DNA from 2 places in the Caballeronia sp. LZ024 genome. Region 2 is predicted to be linked to the other one. Evidence: riboswitches for the same ligand, from Rfam matches in the RefSeq annotation. Region 2 holds a riboswitch; the other holds the start of a gene.
What was found. Region 2 has a riboswitch for manganese ahead of mntP (manganese efflux pump MntP). Riboswitches for the same ligand answer to the same signal wherever they lie in the genome.
Positions count from the first base shown of each region.

Region 1: it holds a riboswitch for manganese, as region 2 does, so the genes downstream of both, QCE48_RS00835 (sodium:calcium antiporter) here and mntP (manganese efflux pump MntP) in region 2, are expected to answer to the same signal.

Region 1 covers NZ_JARUXL010000001.1:177,259-187,972, reverse strand. Annotated here, with positions in the region: gene QCE48_RS00855 (tetratricopeptide repeat protein) at 1-1,501, shown strand, start outside; gene QCE48_RS00850 (flagellin) at 1,767-2,918, shown strand; gene fliD (flagellar filament capping protein FliD) at 3,082-4,593, shown strand; gene QCE48_RS00840 (flagellar protein FliT) at 4,609-4,908, shown strand; gene QCE48_RS00835 (sodium:calcium antiporter) at 5,032-6,042, opposite strand; yybP-ykoY riboswitch at 6,148-6,324, opposite strand; gene QCE48_RS00830 (ABC transporter substrate-binding protein) at 6,536-8,122, shown strand; gene QCE48_RS00825 (MBL fold metallo-hydrolase) at 8,142-9,215, opposite strand; gene QCE48_RS00820 (MerR family DNA-binding transcriptional regulator) at 9,327-9,749, shown strand; gene aceK (bifunctional isocitrate dehydrogenase kinase/phosphatase) at 9,769-10,714, shown strand, end outside.
Region 2 covers NZ_JARUXL010000004.1:869,105-879,818, reverse strand. Annotated here, with positions in the region: gene QCE48_RS26220 (ABC transporter ATP-binding protein) at 1-779, shown strand, start outside; gene dhaL (dihydroxyacetone kinase subunit DhaL) at 776-1,405, shown strand; gene dhaK (dihydroxyacetone kinase subunit DhaK) at 1,420-2,409, shown strand; gene QCE48_RS26205 (Fe2+-dependent dioxygenase) at 2,414-3,091, opposite strand; gene QCE48_RS26200 (TonB-dependent siderophore receptor) at 3,169-5,382, opposite strand; yybP-ykoY riboswitch at 5,665-5,836, shown strand; gene mntP (manganese efflux pump MntP) at 5,852-6,421, shown strand; gene QCE48_RS26190 (cellulose synthase subunit BcsC-related outer membrane protein) at 6,485-10,714, opposite strand, start outside.

The sequences.
Region 1 (10,714 bases), on a different contig from region 2:
GTGCCGCACGATGATCGCGCAGGACCCGAACTATGGCGAGGCGCACCGCATCCTCGCCATGACCCTGCGCTCCACGCTGCGTCTCGACGACGCGCAGGCGGCGTGCCGCCGTGCGATCGACATCGATCCGCGCTCGGCGCAGGCTCACGACACGCTCGGCGTCATCCTGCTGGACCAGGGTCTCATCGACGAGGCCGAGGCGCATCACCGGCGCGCGATCGAACTGAAGCCGAACGTCGAAAGCGCGCACGAGAACATGCTGTTCTGCCTGACGCACAAGGACGACATCGATCCGAAAGCGCTTTTCCGGCAGCATCTGTACTTCGCCGAGCAATGCGAGAAGCCGCTTCTGCGCACCTGGAAGAAGCATCGCAACGCCATCGATCCGAACCGCCGCATCCGCGTCGGTTTCGTGTCCGGCGACTTCAACAAGCACCCCGTCGCCGTCTTCATGGAGCCGGTGTTCCGCCATCTGGCGAACGATCCGAGCGTGTCCGTGCACGCCTACTACAACCGCTCGGTGAACGACGAAGTCACGTATAGGCTGCGTCTGCTCGTCGAGCGCTGGCACGACATTTCCGGCCTCACGGATGGCGCGCTCGCCGACAAGATCCGCGCGGACGGCATCGACGTGCTGATCGACCTGTCGGGCCATACCGGCTACAACCGGCTCCTGACGTTCGCGCGCAAGCCGGCGCCCGTCCAGGCGACCTGGATGGGCTATCTCGGCACGACCGGCATGACGTCGATGGATTACTACATCGCCGATCGCTTCTATGTGCCGCGCGAGCAGATCGACGGCCAGTTCACCGAGAAGATCGCCTATCTGCCTGCGTTCGCGGCCTTCCAGCCGTCGGAAGCCGCGCCGCGCGTCAACGCGCTTCCCGCGCTTTCCAACGGTTACCTCACGTTCGGCAGCTTCAACCGCTTCAACAAGCTGCGTCCGCGCACCATCGCGCTCTGGTCCGAACTGCTGCGGGCGCTGCCGGACGCCCGGCTGATGATCGCCGGCATGCCGCGCGACAACAGCCACACGATTCTCACCGACTGGTTCGCCAAGGAAGGCGTCGATGCGAGCCGCATCGAGTTCCGCCATCGCGCGCAACTGGAAAGGTATCTCGCCCATCACCTCGACGTCGACATCGCGCTCGACACGTTCCCCTACGCCGGCGGCGTGACCACGCTGCAGGCCATGTGGATGGGCGTGCCGACGCTTACCGTCCCGGGCGACCTGATCGCGAGCCGCGGCAGCATCTCGGCGCTCTCCCATGCGGGGCTCGACGACTTCGTCGCGAAGGACAGCGCCGACTTCGTGGCTAAGGGTCTGGCGCGCGCTGCCGATATACAGGGGCTCGCGGAGATTCGCGACGGCATGCGCAAGCGTTGCATGCAGTCGCCGTCGTTCGCGGCGGACACGGTGGCCGCGGGTTTTTCGCGCGCGGTGCGCACGATGTGGCAGCGCTGGTGCGCAGGCGAAGCACCCGCCACGTTCGACGCCTGAGGCGTCGGCAAAACCGTCCGCCGCGGTCCGGTTCGGGCTGTCCGGCGTGCGATCCGGGTGGGCGGCGACAAACGTTTGCCCCCTCGGAAGCCGCGCGGCATAAGGCTTCTTTGACATTCCACAGGCAAATGCAACGAGATGCCTAAAGTTTGCCAAAGGCGGGCCGAAAACCTAAACAAGCGGCCAGACAAAACGACGGACGCTTCCGCCACAAACGGCTTTGTCAACAGACGAAACACCTGCCCGGCCTCATTGGAGAACTAACATGATCGGTATTAACAGCAACATCAACTCGCTGGTCGCCCAGCAAAACCTGAATGGCACGCAGAGCGCCCTGTCGTCGGCGATCACGCGCCTTTCGTCGGGCAAGCGCATCAACAGCGCAGCCGACGACGCAGCAGGCCTCGCCATCGCTTCGCGCATGACCTCGCAGATCAACGGCCTGAACCAGGGCGTGTCGAACGCCAACGACGGCGTGTCGATGGTCCAGACGGCATCGAGCGGTCTCAGCCAGATCACGGACAACCTGCAGCGTATTCGCCAGCTCGCCGTGCAAGCATCGAGCGGCTCGCTCTCGACGGCCGACAAGACCTCGCTGCAAAAGGAAGTGACGCAGCGTATCAGCGAAATCAACCGCATCTCGTCGCAAACGACGTATAACGGCACGAACCTGCTCGACGGCACCGCCGGCAGCAAGACGTTCCAGGTCGGCGCGAACGTCGGCCAGTCGATCACGATCGACCTCGGCACGGGCGCAAACGTCTCGGCCCTGTCGCTTGGCGGCAGCAACCCGCAGAAGGGCACGGTCGTCGGAACGGTCGACGGTCTGTCGCTGAACGCTTCGGGCGCCAACGTCACGACGGGTGCTTCGATCACCTCGATCAACGTGATCGCCGACGGCAATGGCGGCTACACGTTCACCGACCAGGACAACAAGTCCCTCGGCGACGGCACGACCTCGGCAACCCAGTCGTTCAATTCGTCGAACGTATTCGGCAACCTGACGAGCGCTGGCAGCATCTCGCTCAACACGACCAACGTGCCGTCGGCCACGACCGCACAAACGACGGAACTCGCGACGCTGAACGCGAACAGCAAGCCGCCCCAAGTGTCGGAGATCGACATCAGCGGCACCGACGGTGCATCGTCCGCGATCGAAGCGGTCGACAACGCGCTCAACTCGGTCAACGCATTGCAGGCACAGCTCGGCGCCGTGCAGAACCGCTTCAGTTCGGTAGCCGCCACGCAGACCGCGCAGGCCACCAACCTGTCGTCCGCTCAATCGCAGATCACCGACGCGAACTTCGCGCAGGAAACCGCGAACCTGAGCAAGGCGCAAGTGCTGCAACAGGCAGGCATCTCGGTTCTGGCGCAAGCGAACTCGATGCCCCAGCAGGTCCTGAAGCTCCTCGGCTAAGCATCGTCACGGCCATGACCGGCGCGCGAGCCGTACCGCGCGCCGGCCGAAGTACACCGGGAGGCTTGCCTCCCGATCGGCATTTCTGTTTTACGCATCACATCGTCATTTCTGAGCAGGCATTCCTCAACCGATCAGGCACACGCCAGGAGCGGAGTCATACATGTCCACGGTAGCAACCACGTCGGCGTCCACAGTCGACCCGAACAGTGCAGTCCAGCAGGCCGCCCAGTCGATCATCAGCGGCTCGACCAATTCGTCGATGGACGTGAACTCCCTCGTTACCGCGATCGTCAATGCCAAGGTGGCGGGTCAGACCGACGCGCTCACCTCGAAGCAAACCAAGGACAACACGCAACTCACCGCGGTCGGCACGCTGAAATCCGTGCTGTCGCTCTTGCAAAGCGCCGCCAGCTCGCTCGCCGACGGCACCACGCTCAACGCCTTCACGGCGACCGGCAGCGGCAAGGGCCTGACGGGCACGGCAAGCACCGGCGCGGTGGCGGGCAGCTACGCCGTTTCGGTGAGCAACATCGCCACGTCGCAATCGATCACCTCGGGCGCGTTCAGCAGCACGGCGCAGCTCGGCACGGGCACGATGAACCTGTCGATCGGCGGCAAGAGCATGTCGGTCAACATCGATTCGACCAACAACACGCTCGCGGGCATCGCTTCCGCGATCAACTCGGGCACGGGCAACCCCGGCGTCACGGCCACCATCGTCAACGGGACGGACGGCGCGCACCTCGTGCTGCGCTCCTCGTCGACGGGCCAGACGAACGGCATCAACGTGACGGTCACGCCGACCACCGACAACGGCCTGAGCAATCTCAACGTCGCGACCACCTACACCGCCGCCACGACCTCGAACGGCGTCACGACGCCCGCGCAAACCGCCGTCAATTCGTCGAACTGGACGCAAACGACGGCCGGCATGGACGCCAATTTCACGATCGCCGGCACGGCCGCAACGAGCTCGACCAACACGGTCACGGGCGCGCTGACGGGCGTTTCGCTGACGCTCACCGCCGATGCGGTCGGCACCACGCAGACGCTCACGGTCGCGCAGGACACGACCGGGCAGCAGACCGCCATTGACGGATTCGTCACGGCCTATAACAACTTCATCAGCACGGCATCGTCGCTGACGGCTTTCGATTCGACGCAAAGCGCGGGCTCGCAGGGCGGCGCGCTGCTCGGCGACTCGATGATGAACATGATCCGCAACACGCTGTCGAGCACGATCAGCAAGGGCGTGGGCGTGGGGGCGAACCAGGTCAACCTCGCCTCGATCGGCATCACGCTGCAGCCCGACGGTTCGCTGAAAACCGACGAAGACGCGCTCAAGGCGGCGCTGACGAGCAACCCCGGCACGGTCGCCTCGCTCTTCAATTCGACGACCGGCGTCGCCGCGACGTTGAACACCAGCCTGACGTCGTTCCTGCAGACGGGCGGCATCATCGATACGCGCACGACCGCGCTCAACGCCGACCTGCAGAGCATCGCCGATCAGCAGACGCAACTGACCGCCTACACCGCGCAGCTCACGACGTCGTACAACGCGCAGTTCACCGCGCTCAACACGCTGATGTCGCAGATGTCGAACCAGTCGAGCTATCTCACGCAGCTCTTCGGCGGCACCAACAGCGCCGGCGCGATGGCAACCAACAAGTAACCGGGAAGACGAGCAATGAGCCAGCACGAACTGATTCAGCGAGCCTGGGGTTTGACCGGGGACATCGAAACGGCCGTGGCGGACTGCGAATGGACGCGCGCGGCGGAACTTGCCGAAGCGCGTGCGCCGCTCCTGATGTCGCTGCAAGCCGATCAACCCGCCGACGCGCTCGCGACGATCCGCAAGATCCAGTCGAGCATCGAAGCGGTGACGCAGGCGGCCGCGATCGCGCAGGAAGCGCTCGTCGCGAATCATCGGCGTTCGATGGAGCGCGCGAGCGCCGCGAGCCGCTATCAGCAGGCAGCGCGCTTCTAAAGTTTTTCCGGCGAGCGCCGATAACCTGAATAACAACAACAAGAACGACGCGTCGATGCACGGCGCAATGCTTCGCTCTTGATGCCCGCCTCGGCGGGCATTCTTATTTGTGCGGCCGCTTTTTCAGCGCCCGAGCGTCAGCGTGAGATACGCACCGTACAGCACGCCGTTGCCGAGCAGCGCCCACAACACCACGCCATTGCGCCGCGCGTTAAAACGCAGCCAGAGCGCCGCGGCGAGCGTGATCAGCACGCCCGTGAGCACTTCGATGCGTGGCTCCCAGGGCGTCAGCATGATGCCGATGGCCGGCAGCAGCGTGCCCTGGAACACCATCGCGCCGGTGATGTTGCCGAACGCGAGCGTGTCCTTGCCGCGCCGCGCCCAGAGGATGCTGTTCACTTTCTCCGGCAGTTCGGTGGCGATCGGAATGATGATCAGCGACAGCAGCAGCGCCGATACGCCCAGCACCTGCGACACGCCTTCCACGCCGTGAATGAAGCCCTTCGCGCCGCCGACCAGAAGCGCGATGCCGATGGCGAACTGCAGCACAATCGTCGCAAGCGAAGTCGGCAGGCCGAGCCGCGAGACGAACAGCCGTTCGGGCGCCTCGGTGCCGTGCCCGCTTTCGACGAGTCCCGCCGACGCCCTGAACGTCGATATCACATACACCACGTACACGCCGACGAGACTCGCCGCGAAGAGCGCCCGCACCTGCCAGGCGTGGTGCGGCACGAACATCGCGCCCGCCGCGATGGCGAAGGCGCACAGGAAGAAGTTGAGATCGCGCGTGAAGCCGCTGCGCTCCGGCGCAATGACGCCGCGCATGCCGCGCGACTTCAGGATCGCGAGCGTCATCAGGCAGGTGGACAGCGTCGCGAGCATGAGCGGCGCGCCGAGAATCGCGCCGACGCCGATTTCCTCGTTGACCGCCCGGCTCGCGGTGCCGCCGAGCAGCGCGATGATCGGCACGGTCGTTTCGGGCAGGGCCGTGCCGACGGCGGCGAAGAGCGAGCCGGTCACGCCTTCGGAAATGCCGAGCCGCTCGCCGAGGTGTTCGAGCGCGTTGGTGAAGAGTTCGGACGCCACGAGAATGACGGCCAGCATCAGCGCGAGTTCGATGAAAAGCGTCGTCATGCGGCACCTCGCGACGAGGCGTACACGAAGAGATTCGCGCGGGTGACGGCGCGTGCGGGGGATTGTTTTATGAGTTCTGGGGACACGATGATTCCACGGTCGGACGTCAGCGAACCATGATGCATCGCACGCCGTCCGACCAGGAACGACACGATGCATCAATGGTCTCGCCAAACCGAACGGATGAACTCGCGGTCGAACGCGCCACGGCTGAAAAGCCGAGGATGTTGACGCGTTCTCCTTCCGAAGGCGGAAGGAAGGCTACTCCCCAAAGACGGGGAGAAGTGTAGCCCGCGCGCCACGATTCGGCAAGGCGCGTCTCGCGGCGGGCATATGAATATGGCGATCCGATCGTTGTCGCCAAAGGTCGCGTTCGATAATCTACCGGCGCGGGCGCGCGGCTTGCATCCGGCTTCGCGCGTCGTCGTCGAACGATAACGAACGTAACGATCAATCGACCTTCAAGGTCTCGGGAGAACTCATGCGCCCACTCATGCGCTTCAATATGCTTGCGGCCGCCGCGCTCGTCGCCATGCCGGCACTCGCCCTGGCGAAGCCGCTTACCGTCTGCACCGAATCGAGCCCCGACGGCTTCGACGTCGTGCAGTTCAATTCGCTCGTCACGACCAACGCGTCGGCGGACGTGATCTTCAATACGCTCGTCTCCTACGACGAAGCCGCGAAGAAGGTGACGCCCGCGCTCGCGCAAAAGTGGGACGTGAGCGACGACGGCCTCACCTACACGTTCCATCTGCGACCGAACGTGCAGTTCCAGAACACCGAGTATTTCAAGCCCACCCGCACGCTCGACGCCGACGACGTCGTGTTCACGTTCGAGCGCATGCTCTCCGAGAGCAATCCGTGGCACAAGGTCGCCGGCGCGAGCGGCTTTCCGCACGCGCAGTCGATGGGGCTCGTGAAGCTGATCAAGTCGGTCGCCAAGGTCGACGACAGCACTGTCAAGTTCGAACTGAACGAGCCCAACGCGACTTTCGTGCCGATCCTCACGATGGGTTTCGCGTCGATCTATTCGGCCGAATATGCCGACCAATTGCAGAAGGCGAACCGTCAAGCCGACCTGAACGCGAAGCCGATCGGCACCGGCCCGTTCGTCTTGAAGAGCTATACGAAAGACTCGGTGATCCGCTACGACGTCAATCCGTCGTACTGGGGCGCGAAGCCGAAAATCGACCGCCTGATCTATGCGATCACGCCGGATGCAGCCGTGCGCGCGCAAAAGATCAAGGCGGGCGAATGCCAGATCGCGCTCTCGCCGAAACCGCAGGACGTGCTCGACGCCAAGAAGGACAAGGCGCTGAAAGTGAGCGAGACGCCCGCGTTCATGACGGCGTTCGTCGCGCTCAATACGCAGAAGAAGCCGCTCGACAATCCGAAGGTGCGCCAGGCGCTCAACGAAGCATTCGATCGCACGACGTACCTGAAGACCGTCTTCGAAAACACCGCGACCGCCGCCGTGAATCCGTATCCGCCGAACACGTGGAGCTACGACAAGGCGGTCAGTCCGTATGCCTATTCGGCGGACAAGGCGAAGAAGCTGCTCGCCGAAGCGGGATTCCCGAACGGCTTCGAAACGACGATCTGGGTGCGTCCGAACGGCAGCGTGCTGAATCCGAACCCGAAGGCCGGCGCCGAACTCTTGCAGGCGGATCTCGCGAAGATCGGCGTGAAGGCGCAGGTGAAAGTGATCGAGTGGGGCGAGCTGATCAAGGAAGCCAAGCAGGGCCAGCACGACATGCTCTTCATGGGCTGGGCCGGCGACAACGGCGACCCGGACAACTATCTCTCGCCGCTATTTAGCTGCAACGCGGTGAAGTCGGGCATCAATTTCGCGCGTTACTGCGATCCGCAGCTCGACAAGCTGATCGCAGACGGCAAGGCGACGCCCGATGTCGCCAAGCGGACCAAGGCTTATATCGACGCGCAAAAGATCATCCACGACCAGGCGCTGTGGATTCCGCTCGCGTATCCGACGGCCGCCGCGCTCACGCGCGCCAACGTGAGCGGCTATAGCGTGAGCCCGTTCGGGCGGCAGAACTTCACGAGCGTTTCGGTTCAGTAAGTAACGGTGAATGGCGTGGTCATGCGCGGGAAAAGCGGATCACGCCATCGTCGCCGACTTCCCGCTTCAACTCCCCTTGCAGCCACAGCAGATGCAGGTGCGCGAGCGCCTCGCCGAGCGCGAACGTCATCTGATGAATGTCGAGCTTGCGCTTGAACATCAGCGGCACGATATCCGCGGCACTGTGCGGCTTTGTCGCGCAAGCCTCGTGCACCTCGGCCAGGCGCGCCTTGTGATGATCGCGTAGCTGCGCGATGCGGGTATGCATCCCGCGAAACGGCTTGCCGTGCGAAGGCAGCACGAGCGTATCCGCGGGCATCGTCTCGTAGCGGCCGAGCGACTCCAGATACAGCGCGAGCGGATTGCCTTCCGGTTCGATGTCGAACACCGAGACATTGGTGGAGATGCGCGGCAGCACCATGTCGCCGGAAATCAGCACGCTCGACTCCGCGCAAAAGAGCGCGCTGTGCTCGGGCGAATGGCCGTAGCCCGTGACCACTTCCCATGCGCGGCCGCCGATCGTGAGCGTGTCGCCGTCGCGCATGCGCCTGAATTGCGGCGGCATCGAAGGCACAAGCGTGGGGTAATAGCTATCGCGCTTTCTCAGTGCGTCAAGCGATGCTTCGTCGATGAGGCCGTGTCGCGAGAAGTGCCGCGCCGCGCGCTCGCCGCCCGCGTTGGAACCGTCGCCGGCCGCCATCACGCGGCCCATCGCGTATTCGCCGAGCGAAATCCAGAGGCGTGCATTCCAGCGCGTCTTGTCGCCGCCACGGCAGATCCAGTCCGCAAGGCCGAGATGATCCGGATGGCAATGCGTGACGATCACGCGCAGCACCGGCAGGCCGTCAAGATGCGACTCGAACACGCGCTCCCAGTTCGCGCGAATCGTCTCGTCCGAGATGCCGCAATCGACGACCGTCCAGCCACGCACGCCGTCGATTTCGTCGCGGATCAGCCAGAGGTTGATGTGATCGAGCGCGAACGGCAGTGGCATGCGCACCCAGAACACGCCGGGCGCGGCTTCCATGACGTCGCCGGCGTCGGGCAGCGTGTCGGCAAAGACGTAGTCGAGTTGATGTTCGAGGGCGTTCATTCGCGCATGGATCTCCGGGTTGCGGCGCCGTTGCAATTTGCCGAGGTTGACGATAACGTAAACGTACATATTAACGTCCGCGCTCGTATCGCGCTCATACTCGCGCTCGCGATGAAACAACAGACGCATTACACGATCACCGAACTGGCGCGCGAATTCGACGTCACGCCGCGCGCCATTCGTTTCTACGAAGATCAGGGCCTGCTCGCGCCCACGCGCGAAGGCCCGAGCGGCCTGCGGCGCGTCTATGCGCCGCGCGACCGCACGCGGCTGCGGCTCACGCTGCGAGGCAAACGCCTCGGGTTCACGCTCTCGGAAATTCGCACGCTGCTCGATCTCTACGATTCGCCGACCGGCACCGTCGCGCAATTGCAGGCGTTTCTGGACACGATCGCCGCCCATCGCAAGGTGCTGGAGCAGCAACGGGAGGACCTCGACGCGACGCTCGAGGAACTCGCGCAGTACGAGCAGCAAGGCCGCGCCTTGCTTTCATCGAGCGCTGAAAAGCGTGCGCGCAAATCCAGGGCGGCGTGACACGACGTGCAAGGTCGACATGAACCACTTTCCCAAACTGCTTTCGTCGCAAATCGGCTTCGATGTCGCGCAGACGATGCTCGAAGGGTTCGACCGCCACTATCGCGTGTTTCGCGATGCGGCCATCAAGGCGAAGACGCTCTTCGAAGCGTGTGACTGGCATGCCATGCAGCAGCTCGCGCGCGAGCGCATCATGTCGTATGACGATCGCGTGGACGAATGCGTGATGCTGCTCGAAGACGAATACGACGCCGAGAATATCGATGACGAAATCTGGCAGCAGATCAAGCTGCACTACATCGGCTTGCTCACGTCGCATCGGCAGCCGGAATGCGCGGAGACGTTCTTCAACTCGGTGTGCTGCAAGATCCTGCATCGCTCGTACTTCAACAACGATTTCATCTTCGTGCGCCCGGCCATCTCGACCGAATACATCGAGAACGACGAACCCGCGGCAAAGCCGACGTATCGCGCGTATTACCCGGCGCGGGACGGCCTCGCCGCGACGCTCGAACGCATCGTCACCAATTTCCAGCTCGAACCGCCATTCGAAGACCTCTCGCGCGACGTGCAATGCGTGATGCAATCGATGGCCGAAGTGCTCGGCGACTTCAAGGCCGCGCCGAACTTCCAGATTCATGCGCTCTCCTCGCTCTTCTTTCGCAACAAGGCCGCATATATCGTCGGCCGCATCATCAACGGCGACAGCGTCGTGCCGTTCGCCTTGCCGGTGCGCCACACGCGGCCTGGCCTGCTCGCGCTCGACACCGTGCTCTTGAGCCGCGAGCAGTTGCTGATCATCTTCAGCTTCTCGCACTCGTACTTTCTCGTCGACATGGAAGTGCCGTCGGCCTATGTGCATTTCCTGCGCTCGATCATGCCGGGCAAGCCGAAGGCGGAAATCTACACGTCGGTCGGCTTGCAGAAGCAGGGCAAGAACCTGTTCTATCGCGACTTGCTGCATC
Region 2 (10,714 bases):
TCCAGCAGTATTCGCTGTATCCGCATCTGAGCGTCTTCGACAACCTCGCGTTTCCGCTGCGCTCGCCGCGCCGTCGCACGAGCGAGAGCGAAGTGCGCGCGCGCGTGCAGAAGGTCGCCGGGATGCTGCACATGGAGACGAAGCTCGCCAACATGGCGACGCATCTCTCGGGCGGCGAGATGCAGCGCGTCGCGATCGGGCGCGCGCTCGTGCGCGAGCCGCGCGCGTTCCTGATGGACGAGCCGCTCTCGTCGCTCGATGCCAAGCTGCGCGAGGAACTGCGCATCGAACTCAAGCGGCTGCACCGGCAGATCGGCGCGACCATCGTCTATGTGACCCACGATCAGGTTGAAGCGACGACGCTCGCGGACCGCATCGGCATTCTCGAACACGGGCGTCTCGTGCAGATCGGCACGCCGCGCGAAGTCTATGGCGATCCCGAATGCCTGTCCGCCGCGCGGCGTCTCGGCTCGCCGCCGATCAACCTGCTGCCGCGCGCGTTCTTCGATGCGTCCTCGCTGCCGGCCGATGCGTCCGTCGTCGCGATTCGTCCGGAGGATATCGTGCTCGAAGCAGCCGACAAACCGAACGCGCTCGAATTGAAGGTGCTCGAATATTCGCCGCTGCGGCATCTGCTGATTCTCGATCGCAACGGCACGCCGGTCGTCGCGACGACCTCGATGGAGCGCAACTTCAGGCCGGGACAGACGGTAGGCATCACGTTGCCCGCGCCGAGCCTTTTATATTTTCGCGCCGACGGCAGGAGGATCCGGACATGAACGGCAAGACGGTCATGACATGCATCGAGGCCGCGCACGCAGCGCTCGTGGCGAACACCGACGAGATCGCGCAACTCGACCAGCAGATCGGCGACGGCGATCACATCTTCAACCTGCTGCGCGGCATGGAAGCGCTCGTCACGGCGCGCGCGCAGATCGAGGCCGCCGCGTTCGGGCCCGCGCTCGACCTGGCCGCGATGAAGATCCTCTCGACGGTGGGCGGCTCGTCGGGTCCCTTGTTCTTTTCGTTGCTGAACGGCATGGGAAAGGCATCCGCGAACGAATCGCTCGACGTCGATGCCTTGGCGCGCATCTTCGCCGCCGGCGTCGATGCGGTCGGACAGCGCGGCAAGACGGGCGAGGGCAGCAAGACGATGATGGACGTGCTGATCCCGGTTGCCCGGCGTTTCGAGGAACTGGCTGCGGTGGGCGCGTCCGCTGGCGACGTGCTCGCCGCGTTGCCGCAAACCGCCGAAACGTCGATGCTCGCCACGCGCGACATGCTGGCGACCAAGGGGCGCGCGTCATTTCTCGGCGAACGTTCGCGCGGCCATATCGATCCCGGCGCGCGGTCCAGTCAGCTCATGATCGCGGCGGTGTGCGCGCGGCTTGCCCAATCCAGTTGAAGAGGAGTGGAGACATGAAGAAGTTCATCAATCACGTCGACGACTTTCTCACGGAAAGCCTCGCCGGCTTCGCGGCCGCCCATGCGGATCTGGTCGTGCTCAACGAAGACCCCGTGTTCGTGCGGCGGCGTGAGCCGAAGCCCGGCAAGGTCGCGCTGATCTCCGGCGGCGGCTCGGGACACGAGCCGCTGCATAGCGGCTTCGTCGGCTACGGGATGCTCGACGCGGCGTGTCCGGGGCAGGTCTTCACCTCGCCGACGCCCGACCAGATGATGGCTGCCGCGAAGGCCGTCGATATGGGCGCGGGCGTGCTGTTCATCGTGAAGAACTATTCCGGCGATGTGATGAACTTCGAAATGGCGTCGGAGATGTGCGAGGTCGAGAACGCGATGGTGCTCATCAACGACGATGTCGCCGTCGAGAATTCGAGCTATACGACGGGGCGTCGCGGTGTCGCGGGCACGGTGATCGTCGAGAAGCTGGTGGGCAGCATGGCGGAGAGCGGTGCGAGTCTCGAACAGTGCAAGACCTTCGGGGACCGCATCAACAAGCGCACGGCATCGATGGGCGTCGCGTTCACGAGTTGCACGGTGCCGGCGGCGGGCACGCGCACATTCAAGATCGGCGACGATGAAATCGAGGTGGGCGTGGGCATTCATGGCGAGCCCGGGCGGCGACGCGCGCCGATGGCCTCCGCCGATGCGATCGCGGGCGAGTTGCTCACCGCCATCGTCGACGATCTCGCACCGCAAGCCGGCGCGCAGTTGCTCGTGCTCGTGAATGGGCTCGGCGGGACGCCGCTTGGCGAGCTTTATCTGCTGTTCAACTCGGCGCGTCTTTGGTTGCAGCAGCGCGACCTGCACGTGGCGCGGGTGCTGGTCGGGCCGCTCACGACATCGCTGGAGATGGCGGGCGCGTCGATCACGCTATGCGTGCTCGATGACGAAATGACCGCGCACTGGGATAGCCCTGTGTATGCACCAGGGCTGCGGTGGGGAATGTAGACGCTTACGTGTCGCTCCACATGCGCAGCAGGTTGTGATAGCAGCCGACGAGCGTGCGGCGTGCCTGATCATCGGCGGGAAGACGCTGAATGGCCGAGTCCATGTCGAAGAGCAGTGTGCGACGCGCGTCGTCGCGCACGAGGCTCTGCACCCAGAAGAAGCTCGACACGCGCGCGCCGCGCGTCACGGCGCGCACCTGATGCAGACTCGTCGCCGGATAGACGACTGCGTGTCCGGCGGGTAGCTTCACTTCCTGCACGCCGTAGGTGTCCTCGATGACGAGCTCGCCGCCTTCATAGTCTTCCGGCCGCGAGAGGAACAGCGTGATCGACACGTCGGTGCGAACGCGCGCGCCATGTCCGGGCACGATGCGAATCGCGCCATCGACGTGACTGCCGAAATGCATGCCGCCTTCATAGCGGTTGAAGAGCGGCGGATAGACGCGATTCGGCAGCGCCGCGCTGATGAACAGCGGATTCTGTTCGAGCGCGCCGATGATGACGTCGCCCATCTCGCGCGCGATCGGCGAGTTCTCCGCGATCTGCTGGTTCTGCTTGACGGGCGCGCTTTGATAGCCCGAGGTCACGCGCCCGTCGACCCAGGAGTCGGCGGCGGCTTCGAGCCGGGCGCGCATCGCGGCGGCGTTCTCGGGGCTGAGTACGTTGGGGATGCAGACAATCATGATCCGGTTCTACGTGCGTAAAGGCCGCCCGCTTCCAGCAGAAGCGGGCGGCGTGGGTGAATCGTCGTCTCAGGCGATCACAGGAAGCGATAGTTTAGCGTTCCGATGAACGTGCGTCCGACACCCGGCACCGCGCGTCCGCCATCGGACGGGATGAGCGCGTCGTAGTACTTCTTGTCGGTCATGTTGAGCACGTTGAACTGGATGTCGAACTTCTTCGCGTGATACGCGGCCATCGCGTCCCAACGCGTGTAGCCCGGCACCGATACGTAGTTCGTGTTCGCCGCATAGCGCGACGACATGTACGTCGGCCCGCCGCCGATTTCCCACTGCGGCGTGAACGCATAGGTGGTCCACAGCGTCAGCATGTTGCGCGGCGTGTTCGCGAGCGTGTGGCCGGTCGTGCCGTCGAGCGCCTTCAGCACTTCGCCGTCCATGTACGTGTAGCCGCCGAACACCTGCCACTTGTTCGTGATGTGGCCCACGACGCCCAACTGATAGCCGCGCACGCGCACATCGCCGTCGAGATGGTAGCCGCCCGTCGAATCGGCCGTGCGCGCGTTGGTCTTCTCGATGTTGAAGAGCGACTGCGTGACCGACAGCCCGCCGCCGAGCAGGTCCCACTTCGAGCCGACTTCGTAAGAGCGGTTGTTCTCCGGCGGCAGATTCTGCTGGCCGCTGGTGAGCGTCAGCGCTTCGAGCGACGGGTTGAACGACGTGCCATATGACACGTAATACGATTGCCAGTCGGACGGCTGCCAGATGATGCCGCCGCGCACGCTCGTGAAGAAGTTCGTCTGCGTGGCATACGGGGGCTGGTTGATCGAATTGTTGATCGACGCTTCATAGCGGTCCCAGCGCACGCCGCCCACGACCTTCCAGTGCTCGCCGATAGAAACCGTGTCGTTGACATAGAGGCCGATGCTGTTCGCGCTCGATTCCACGAGATTGGTCGCGACAGTCCGGGTGCTCGCGGGCCGAGTCGTGTAGACCGGATCGACGAGCGGCACGATCGCGAGCGTGTTCGACGGCAGTCCCGCCGCGGTCGAGGTGAAACTCTGGTTGCTGTACGTTTCGTGACTCAGGTCCACGCCGGTCACGACGTCGTGCTTGAGAAAGCCGGTGTCGAACTTCGCTTCGAGATCGGTCGAGTTGTAGACCGAATGATCGTTGATCGTGCGGTCCTTGCCCTGCAGTCTCACGTACAGCGACGACAACGGCAGCGTCGTGTAATTGCCGTTCGTCAGCGCGGTCGATGTTCCGAGCGGACCGGTCAGCACGGCGGCGGCATTGGTCGCGCGCGCCTCGGTGCCGTAGTGGCTGAACTGCGTCTGGTTGCGCAGCGTGAGGTTCTCGTTGAAGCGGTGCTTGATGCGCGCCGAAACGGTTTGCACGTCCTGAATCGTGCGGTCGTCGGTGAAGCCGTAGAAAGTCTTGGGATCGACGGGCGCCGGATGGCCGTTGAGCGCCGGCACGCCGTAGTCGGGCTGGTCGCGGTTGTGTTCGATCAGCGCGGTCAGCGTGACTTCGGTCGGCGTGCCGATGCCGAACTTGATCTCCGGCGCGATACCGTAGTCCTTGCTCTTCATCACGTCGCGCGTCGTGCCGATGTCCTGACCGAACGCGTTGACGCGCACGGCGGTCGTATCGTTGATCGGCTGGTTCACGTCGACGGTCGCGCGATAGCGGTCGTGCGTGCCGGCCATCAGCGACACGTCGGCGCGGGGCTTGAGGTTCGGCTGCTTGCTGACCTGGTTGATCACGCCGCCCGTGGAGCCGCGCCCGAAATAGAGCGACGACGGGCCGTACAGCACGTCGATCGAGTCGAGGTTGAACGTGTCGCGATAGTACTGGCCGCGGTCGCGAAAGCCGTCGAGGTAGATGTCGGTGCGCGCCGAGAAGCCGCGCAGGTTGATGTTGTTGCCGATCTGCCCGCCTTCGGCCGCGCCGATCGTGATGCCGGGGACGTTGCGCAGCGCATCGCTGAACGACGTGACCGCCTGCGATTGCAGCAGCGCCTTGGGCACCACGGTCACGGCCTGCGGAATGTCGCGCAGCGCAGTCGGCACCTTGGCGCCGACGCTCGACGTGTCCGCCTGAAAGTCGCCGCTCGTGTCGGCCTGGCCGATGACGCGCACGGCGGGCAGGGCGCCGCCTTCGGCGGGCGCGGCGGTGTCGGCGGCGGCCGGGGTTTGCGCGGTTTGCGGTGCAGCTTGCGGTGCGGTCTGAGCGTAAAGCGGCGCGGCGACGATCGTCATCAAGGCCGCGGCAAGCGGCGTCTTCCTCAACATGTAAATCCCCGATACTTAAAGTTTTTTGCTGACAGGCGCAACCGACGTCAGTCGCCGCCCGTCCAGTCACGGCGCAGCCCGCGGCTGATGCCGAACTGCCCGGTATGGATAGGCAGCCGCCATCGCGCCGGACTCGCTGACGGAAGCTGTCGATAGTTAATGCGAATCGTTATCATTACACGAGTAATAATTATTAACAAGATGATGTAAAAAAGGATCAACCTGCTGAAAGCAGCCATCGGATGAGCATATTTATTACATATGCCTTTCTGTGATACGCTTTCGGCTGTCTTTGGGGAGTAGCCGGCTTCCGTCTCCGGAAGCGCTCATGTCAACACGCTTGGTCGGACCGACCGTGGCATGAGCAGCCGTCGCGCCTTTTCAGGTTGGCAAGACCATCGACATGTCAGCGCGGCCAGCCGGGCGCGCGGGCATGTCGCATGTTCACGCCCGGCGCGCACCCTTCTACATGAATATCGCCTCCACGCTTCTGCTTGCCGTCGCCATGTCGACGGATGCGTTCGCTGCCGCCGTCGGAAAAGGCGCGGCGCTCAACCGGCCGCATCTGCGCGAGGCGCTCAGGACGGGTCTCGTGTTCGGCCTGATCGAGGCGGCCACGCCGCTGATCGGCTGGGCGCTCGGTCGGGCCGCCGCGCCCTATGTCGCTTCATGGGATCACTGGATCGCGTTCGGACTGCTCGCGCTGCTCGGCTTGCGGATGATCCGTTCAGGGTTCGGCACGCCCGAGCCGCAATCCGAAAAACCGAGCCGGCATTCGTTCTGGCTGCTCGCGCTGACGGGCTTCGCCACCAGCATCGACGCGATGGTGGTCGGCGCCGGCCTCGCGTTCATCGACGTGAACATCCTTTCGACGGCCGCCACCATCGGCCTCGCGACGATGGTGATGGTCACGCTCGGCGTGATGGTCGGGCGCTTTCTGGGCGCGGTCGTGGGGCAGCGGGCGGAAATCGGCGGGGGCGTGATACTGATCGCGATCGGCTCGTTGATTCTCGCCGAGCACCTTGGATACATGGGGTGAGCGCGCCGCCCTTGCGGCGGCGCGTGCAGGCGTCGACCGCCGGGCAACGCCCGGCGGTCGCGCTCAGTTGGACAACGAGAGGAACGGCGAAACGAGCGGATTCGGCGGGAAGGACGCAATGCCCGACTGCTTCGAGAAGCTGTAGCGGACATACACGGCCGCGAGCCACTCGCGATACTGATACGCGTTGCCGAAGGCCGCCGTCGCGCCGAACGCGAGCTGCGGCGCGAGCTGGTACTCGCCCGTCGCGTTGAGCGAGTAGGACACGCCCGTCTTGCTCTGCTCCGGATAGACGGCGCCGGCATCGGGCGCGAATCCGAGGCTCGCGTAGGCCGCCTGATAGCGGGCGTTGGTCGGGAAATAATCCGACTTGTCCTGCCGATAATGCTGCACGCCGATCGATCCTTTCAGATCATACGAGAACAGTCCGGTGCGACCCATATATTCGACCGGAAAGTTCAGGATCACGTACTGCTGCGGGCTGAAATAGCCGCCCTGACCGTAGGTGAAGTAGGACAGGTTCTTGTCGTAATGCATCAGCGTGGTGTTCGCGCCGACGGTCAGCGTCTGGTCCGCGTCCTTGATGAGGCGCGTATAGATGCCGCCGCCGCCCTTGACCGCGTTGTTGCTCGCGACGTTCTTGCCGTCGAGATACTGGAAAGCCGCGTTCAGGTAGACGCCGCTCGTGCCGTCGTCCCAGCCGAGGTCGCCGCGCACGCCGTTCGACGTCACGCCGCCCCATTCGAGGCCCGCGAAGCTGTCGCGCGCGCCGGCGTAGGAGAGCAGGCTGTCCGTGACCGCGCGTCGCGCGACCGCGACCGAGTACGACACCTTGTCGGTGATTGCGTTCTGGTACTGCACGCCGCCGACCACGGTCGTCTCGCGGAAGCCGAGCGGCGTCGAGCCGACGTCGCCCTTGAGGTTGCGGTTCTCGTAGCCGACCGACACGCCGACGCCCGTCGCTGTCTGCGAGCCGTAGGGGTTGGTGAGCGCGTTGGCCGACGCCAGGCCCGTCACGGGCCCGAGGCCGGAGCCGAAGCGCGCGAGCGTCTGCGAAGTGGTTTCGGCGTTGCCGGCGTCGAGCGTGACGGGCGTCACGCGCACGACGACGTGGCCGTTACCCGCCTTGATGCGGCCTTCGATGGGCGCTTCGATGTCGGTCAGGTTCGACAGTCCGTCTTCGCCGTTGCGATTGCGAAACACGATGCCGCCTGACACGGTGCTCGCCTGCTCGCGCTCGATCTGCGCGAGTTCTTCCGCGACGCCCTGCATCTGCGCGTTGGCCGCCGCCGCGCCTGCGGATTGACGGGCTTGAGGCTGGGCCGGATTGTACGGCTGGGCGTAGCCCGCCGGCGGTTGCGGGATGTACTGCTGCTGCGCGTAGGGCTGGTAAGGCTGCGGCTGTTGCGGATACGGCGCCTGCGGCACATAGGGCTGCGCGGCGTAAGCCTGCTGCTGCGGATAAGGTTGCTGCGGATAAGGTTGCTGCGGATATGGCGCCTGCGGATACGTCGGCACGGCCGCATATTGAGGCGCGCGCGCCGGCGTCGGCCTTTTGCTCGTCGAGCGCTTCGAGCCTGCGGCGGGCAACGGGACGTCGGCGGCATAAGGCTGCGCGTCGCGGGCTGCCGGCGACATCGGCCAGGGCGTGCTCACGTAACCGTTTTGCGCGGGATACGCCGGTTGCTGCTGATACGCCTGCGCGGGCGCCTGCTGATACTGCGGCGCGCCATAGACCGCCTGCCCGTCCTGTCCCGGATAGGGTTGCAGCGGGGCGGCAGCCGGCCCGCCCGATTGTCCGGAGCCGTCAGTATCGGGACCGTAGCCGCCGCTCGCGGCGACCGGACGCGTCGCACCGGACGGCGCGCCGGGATTCGCATAAGGCGCCACATAAGGCGCGGGCTGGGAAGGCGGCAGATAGTTCGGCACGGCTTGAGTCGGAGAAGTAGTCGGCTGGAAAGGGGCCGAGGAATAAGGCGCGGCCGTCGTCGTATCGACGGCCGTCTTGCCTTCGAACGGATTGGTGCCGGGCAAGGGCGCCGCGCCGACGCGCTGCATCGCGGTTTCCCAGCCGCGCGGCACGTTCGACGGCGCCCCGGCGGCGCCACGCGCAGTCGGCGCGAGCGGCGTGTTGGCCGCGACGAGCGAGCGTTGCAGATACCGCGCCGCGAGATCGAGCTTGCCTTCGGCGCGATACATCCGGCCGACGGCGGCGAGCGTCGCCGGATCGCCGGGTGCGGCCTGGAGCGCCTGATTCGCGAGCGTTTGCGCGTAGCGATAATCCTTCGTGGCCGTCGCCGACGACATCGCCGCCAGTTGCAGCCCGAGGTCGTCCGGACGGCGAGCGAGCGCCGCGCGGTAGCTCCTGAGCGCGCTCGCGTCGTCGCCGGCGGAGGTGTAGAGGCGCGCGAGCGCCGCCTGCAGATCGGCGTTGTCGGGCATCGCGGCGAGCCACGGCGCGATCACGTCGTAGGCGGCGGCGAGGTCGCCGCGCAGCCGCACGGCATCGCACTGCTTGATGACGATGCCGAGATTGAGATTGTTGAAATCGGTGCGTTGCTGCGGCGTGAGCGGCATCGCCACGAGCCGGCGCATCACGGAGCCGAGTTCGGCCTCCTGCTGCGCCGCCGACAAGATTCCCGCGTATTGCAGCAGCAGACCGGGATCGTTCGGCGCGGCGCTCATCGCGCTGCGCACGAGGGCGAGCGCGCGCGACGGATCGCCCGCCGTCACATAGGCGGAAGCCAGCGCGCCGATCAGTTCCGGCGATCCATACGCGACCGGTTCGGCCGCCTGCAACGTCGCGAACGCCTGCTGACGCTGGCCGTTGCGCGCGAGGCGCGTCGCGAGGTCGGCCTGTTGCCGAACCCACAGCCGGTGCTGAAGCGACGTCATCGCGGCGGTGCGCTGCGCGGGCGCGATGCGGTCGAGTTGCGCGAGTCCGGCCGACCAGTCCTGCGTTTCCGCCGACAACAGCGCGCTCGCGTAAAGCGCGTCGGTCATGTCGGGATGCGTCGCGAGCAGGCCGTCCATCATGCTGCGCGCGTTCGCGACGGCGCCCTGGCGCACGTAGATGCGCGCGAGGTCGAGGCGCAGCCACGGATCGTCGGGATTGTTGAGGAGCGCGTCTTCGAACAGACTGCGCGCCTGACCGAGATCGCCGCGCGCTTCCGCCGCGCGCGCCTGCGCCGCTTGCGCTTCGCCGCGCAGCTTGTTGATGCCGCCCGCCTTCGACTGCTGTTCGGCGTTCAGCCGGTTCGCGAATTCGAGCGCCTCGTCGCCGCGACCCTGCGCCGCGAGCGCGCCGACGAGTCCGCGGATCGCGTCGGGATTGTCGGCCTGACGGCGCAATGCCATGCGGTACGCCGCTTCCGCGCCGCGCGCGTCGCCCGTGGCGAGCAGCGTTTCGCCGAGCAGCGTCTGCGCCGTCACCTCCGACGGATTCACCGCGATCGCGCGTTCGAACAGCGCCTTCGCCTTCGCGTTGTCGCCGTTGCTGCGCGCGCCGATCGCTTCGCTCGTGTAGGTCCAGTAGGTCGCGCTCGTGAGCGCGTCTTTCCAGCGCGCGGGGTTGCCCGCCCGCGACGCGCGTTCGAGATACGTGCGCGCTTCCGCGAATTTTTCCTGCTTGAGCGAGGCGACGCCCATGCCGCCGAGCGCATCGGCGTCGTTCGGATTCGACGCCAGCACCGACGAAAACTTCGCGCGCGCCGTGACGAGATCGCCGCGGTCGAGCGCGGTGAAGCCCTCGGCGACAGTGCGTCCGCGCGCATCGACGACCGCGTCGGCCTGCGCGCGCTCGCGGGCGGCCTTGTCCTGCTGCACCGTCGAATCGAAGCGGGCTTTGACGGCCGCGTCGTCGGGCGAGGTCTGCAAATACGCCTGGAAGAGCGGCGCATCCGACGCCCGCGCGCCGAGCCACAACAACGCCTGCCGCCAGCTTTTCTTCGCCTGCGCGCCGACCGTGCTGTCGCTCGACAATTGCGCGAGCCGCGCGATGCCGTCGCGACGGGTCGAATCGCGGTACGTCAGATGCTGCGCGTAGGCGAGCGTGTAGCGCGGATCGTCGGGATTCTGGCGCGCGAGCTGTTCGAGCCCGCGACGCGCCTCGTCCCAGCCCTGCGGCGTCGCCGCGAGCGCCTGGTAGTACTCGAGCTGAAGCGCGGGCGTCGACGGCTTGCCTTCGATCGCGCGCTTGTACTCTTCCACCGCCGACGCGCTCTGGCCGCTCTGCGCGAGGCGGCGCGCGTCGTTCACGGTCTGGTCGCGGGAACTGGTTTCGCCGAGCCGGCG